Regions from separate parts of the Promicromonospora sp. NPDC023987 genome, predicted to be linked through region 2. Evidence: predicted binding sites of a transcription regulator. Region 2 holds the regulator's gene; the other holds the start of a gene.
The links. Region 2 encodes Rex, which represses fermentation and respiration genes when NADH is low (regulators of the CRP and FNR family bind a similar motif). Its sites were predicted from a motif close to CTTGTGAANNNNTTCACAAG; they were not measured.

Region 1: AB0F40_RS05375 (geranylgeranyl reductase family protein) is a predicted target of Rex. The motif match lies at 1,372-1,391, and genes of this name have one in related genera.

Annotation. Positions count from the first base shown of each region.
Region 1 is NZ_JBEZZF010000007.1:9,714-12,101, forward strand. It holds gene AB0F40_RS05365 (chorismate-binding protein) at 1-225, opposite strand, end outside; gene AB0F40_RS05370 (demethylmenaquinone methyltransferase) at 494-1,189, shown strand; gene AB0F40_RS05375 (geranylgeranyl reductase family protein) at 1,470-2,388, shown strand, end outside.
Region 2 is NZ_JBEZZF010000071.1:6,928-9,315, reverse strand. It holds gene AB0F40_RS23020 (MarR family transcriptional regulator) at 1-379, opposite strand, end outside; gene AB0F40_RS23015 (YceI family protein) at 589-1,140, shown strand; gene AB0F40_RS23010 (redox-sensing transcriptional repressor Rex) at 1,251-1,898, opposite strand; gene AB0F40_RS23005 (glutaredoxin family protein) at 1,959-2,207, opposite strand; gene AB0F40_RS23000 (Pr6Pr family membrane protein) at 2,222-2,388, opposite strand, start outside.

The DNA.
Region 1 (2,388 bases), on a different contig from region 2:
GGCGTGGGTGTCGGGGAGCCGGTCGACGAGAGCGGTCGGCGTGTCCGGCAGGTCATCGATGGCGACGGTGCGGACGACGAGCTGTGGGCCCTCGGGCGCGCCCCGCGGCGTGTCGTCGGACGGAGGCGGGGCCTCGGCCACCCAGGTGTCGTACACGGTGGTACCGGTGGGCGTGCCGGGGACGCCGGGTGTGCCGGGGGTCCCGCCGGCAGGTGAAGCGATCATCATCCTCAGGATAAGCGCGGGTGCGCCCGTCGGATGCGCCCCGTAGCGGAGGTCACAGTGGCGCGGCCGCCCGCCCGGGGAGCCTGGACCTGGTGTGGTCGGCAGGTTCGGTGCCTGGACCTGGTGTGGTCGGCAATATGTCAGGTGGTCGGTAGCCCGGGCTGCCGATTACCTGACGGATTACCGACCACATGGCCTTGTGGCCTCGTGCGGCGCACGGGGTCTCGTAGGGCGCGGGTGCGCGGTCGGGGCGTGAAACTATGGCCGTATGTCCCGCGCAAGCCTGGAAAAGAAGCCGGCCGAGGTCGCGTCGATGTTCGACGGGATCGCCGCCCGCTACGACCTGACGAACGACCTGATCTCGATGGGCCAGGACCGGCGCTGGCGCCGGCTCACGGTCGAGGCGGTCGCCGCGATGCCTGGCGAGCGTGTGCTCGACCTCGCCGCAGGCACCGGCACCAGCAGCGAGCCCTTCGCCGCCGACGGCGCGTTCGTGGTCCCGTCCGACTTCTCGACCGGCATGCTGCAGGTCGGCAAGGAGCGCCGGCCGGACCTGCCGTTCGTCGCGGGCGACGCCATGCGCCTGCCGTTCGCCGACGCGTCCTTCGACGCGGTGACGATCAGCTTCGGCCTGCGGAACGTCGCGGACACCGGTGTCGCGCTGCGCGAGATGCTGCGCGTGGTCCGGCCCGGCGGACGCGTGGTGATCTGCGAGTTCTCCACACCCACCTGGGCGCCGTTCCGGAAGGTCTATCAGGAGTACCTGATGCGCGCGCTGCCGCTGGTGGCGAACGCCGTGACCCGCGAGAAGGGCTCCTACGACTACCTGGCCGAATCCATCCGGACCTGGCATACCCAGGTCGAGCTCGCGCGCCTGCTGCTCGACGCCGGCTGGGAGCACGCTGCCTACCGCAACGTCAGCGGCGGCATTGTGGCCCTCCACCGGGCGGTCCGCCCGGCCTGAGCCTGCGGCGACCAAGAAGTCCGCCTCGAGCATGCAATCACGCATGTCCCCACGTCCGGGACCATGCCAGATCGCATGCTCGAGGCGGACTTCTTGGTCGTTCGGCAGACCAGGGCGGCACGACCCCAAAGTAAGGGGAACCTTCCTACACAATCCCCCCTAAGTGTGGCTAGGGTGTCGGTGTTGTGACAGGGTTCACAAGGGCTTGTCAGGAAGCCCTGATCAACACCGCACAGCAGGGTCAGCACCGACCGGCAGCGGGTTCCCAACGGGGGTGAACGTGCATACAGCAAGACGCGACGACGCGGACGTCATCGTGGTGGGCGCCGGTCCGGCCGGCTCGTCCACCGCGCACTGGTGCGCGGCCGCGGGTCTTGACGTGCTGCTCCTGGAGAAGGGCGAGTTCCCGCGCGACAAGATCTGCGGCGACGGCCTGACGCCGCGCGCCGTGGCCGAGCTGGTCCGCATGGGGGTCCCCACCCGCGAGGAGGACGGCTGGATCCGCAACCGCGGCCTGCGCGTGCACGGCGGTGGCCGCTCCTACGAGCTGGACTGGCCGAGCCTCACGACCTACCCGGGCTACGGCATGGCGCGTACCCGGATGACGCTGGACCACACCCTGGCCCAGCACGCGCAGGCGAGCGGCGCGAAGCTGCTGCAGCGCACCAAGGTCACCGGACCGGTCCGCGCCGACGACGGCCGCGTGGTCGGCGTCACCGCCCAGCCGCTCGACGCCCGTGGCCGTGCCGAGGGGCCCGTGCAAGAGCTGCGGGCCCCGGTAGTGGTCGCGGCCGACGGCGTCAGCTCGCGCTTCGGGCTCGCCGTCGGGCGCGAGCGGCGCGCCGACCGGCCCATGGGCACCGCCGTGCGGGCCTACTACCGCACCCCGCGCCACGAGGACCCGTTCATGGAGTCCCACCTCGAGCTGTGGGACGGCGAGCCGGGCAAGAGCGCCCTCCTGCCCGGCTACGGCTGGATCTTCCCGCTCGGCGACGGCACGGTGAACGTGGGCCTCGGCAGCGTGCACTCCACGCCCGCGCGCCAGTCCAAGGCGGGCATCGACTACCGGCGCCTCATGGAGACCTGGCTCGCCAAGAGCGCGCCGGAGGGCTGGGACCTGCTGCACGAGCCGGAGCGCGGCCCGATCCGCGGCGCGGCCCTGCCCATGGGTTACAACCGCGGCCCGCTGTACGCGGACG
Region 2 (2,388 bases):
CGGCCACATGCCCGGGGGCGGCGGTCTCGAGAGCCGCGTAGCCGGCGTCGGTCATGGTGCAGTTCACGCCTCGCCGGTCGCCCTCCGCCGCACGCCGCTCGACGAGCCCGCGCGCTTCCATGCGCGCGACCGTGTGCGTGAGCCGGCTGCGCGACAGCACCAGGCCGTCGGCGAGCGCCGACATCCGCATGGTGCGCTCCGGCGCCTCCGAGAGCTGCACCAGGAGGCTGTACTCCCCGAGGGAGAGGTCGAGCGTCCGGTCGTGGACGGCGCCGAGCGCCTCGACGAAGCGCGCGGTGCCCTCGAGGTAGTGCCGCCAGGAGCCCTGCTGCTCCTCGGTCAGCCAGCTCTCGCGCTGCTCGATCGTCTCTGCTGCCATGAGCCCACCGCTTTCGTGCTTGCCGAGCCGTCAGGAGGGTGCCCGTCGCCCGGTGTCCGACGAGGCCGGGACCCGCCCCGCTGCCGGTCTACGCCGACCGGGACACCCCTGGGAATACGTTACGGGACCGGCTATGTTAGACGTGAACGTGACTAGTTGATCTCTCAACTATCCACCCAAAACGCCGCAACAACAAGGAGTCCTCTCTCATGGCCACCTCGCTTCCCGCCGGTCTGACCACAAGCACGTACGACATCGACCCGTCCCACACCACCGCGGCCTTCTCCGTCCGCCACGCGGGCATCGCGAAGGTGCGCGGCACCATCGGCGTCGCCTCGGGCACCATCACGGTCGGCGAGGACCTGGAGTCGTCGAGCGTCACCGCCGAGCTGGACGCGGCGTCGGTCAACACGGGCGACGCCGGCCGCGACGGCCACCTGAAGAGCGCCGACTTCTGGCACGCCGAGGAGAACCCCGCCTGGACCTTCACGTCCACCGGCATCCGGCCCGACGGCGACGCGTACGTCATCTCCGGCGACCTGACCATCAACGGCGTCACCAAGGGTGTCGAGCTGGAGACCGAGTTCGCCGGCACCGCCAAGGACCCGTTCGGCAACGACCGTGCCGGCTTCGAGGCCAGCCTCGAGATCAACCGCAAGGAGTTCGGCCTGACCTGGAACGCCTCGCTGGAGACCGGCGGCTTCCTGGTTGGCGAGAAGGTCAAGATCACCCTGGACGTCAGCGCGATCGCCAAGTCCTGAACCGCTCGGCCGATTCTGTGGTGAGTTCGGTCCGATGACCTGAGATCGGTCGGTCAACCGACCGATCTCAGGTCAAGCGACCGAACTCACTGGTCTGGTGCAGCACATCCTCAGAGCGCAGCAGCCCGCGTCGCCGCGTGGAACGCCAGGATCTGCAGCTCACCGCCGACGTCGACGGACCGCACCACCACGTCGTCCGGCACCTGGAGCGCCACCGGCGCGAAGTTGAGGATCTCGCGGACGCCCGAGCTGACGACGGCGTCGGCCACGTCCTGGGCCCCGAGGCCCGGTAGGGCGAGCACGACCATGGTGACCCGCTCGCGGTGGATGACCTCGGTGACGGCGCGGACGTGCTCGACGGTCACGCCGGCCACCTGCGTGCCCACGACGTCGGGCGACGCGTCGAGGAGGGCCACCACCTGGAAGCCGCGCGTCGCGTACCCGGAGTAGTTCGCGAGCGCGTGCCCGAGGTTACCGATTCCGACGATCGCGAGCCGGTGCTCCGTCTCGAGCCCCAGGGCGACGGTGATGTACGAGGCGAGCGACTCGACGTCGTACCCCACGCCGCGCGTGCCGAACGAACCCAGGTACGACAGGTCCTTGCGCAGCTGCGCCGAGCTCACGCCCGAACGCTCGGCGAGCTCCGTCGACGAGGTGAGCCCCACCCCCTCGGCCGCGAGGTCGCGCAGGGCGCGCAAGTAGTACGGCAGCCTCCCTACTGTTGCTGCCGGAACCGTGCCGTCACTGAGTTCGACCACGCGCTGCTCCCCTCCCCGCGACCACTGTGTCGCGGGCGTACGCACACACTGCCGGGATGATCATGCCAGGAGGCGGGCCAGGCGCGCACCGTCCACGCGCCAGAATCCTTGCTGGACCCCGTCCACCTCGACCACGGGGACGTATTCCCCGTACTTCTCCCGCAGTGCGGGCGCGCTGTCGATGTCGACCTCACGCCATCGGGCTCCGGCCGCCTCGCACACCTGCACGACGACGGCGCGTGCGTCCTCGCACAGATGGCACGCCTCGCGTGTGTACAGGACTACCCGGGCTCCGGCAGGACTTGTCACGCCCCGAGGTTACGTCACACCAGGGACACCGGACGGTCGGTGTCCGGCAGGCGCCCGTCCGCCCAACGCACACCCCAGGCGAGGGCGAGGAAGACGACGGCGACGACCGCCGCGTTGGTCACCGCGCCCGCGTGACCGAGCACGTTCACGTCGAGGAACGGGTATGGGTACCAGCCGGTAG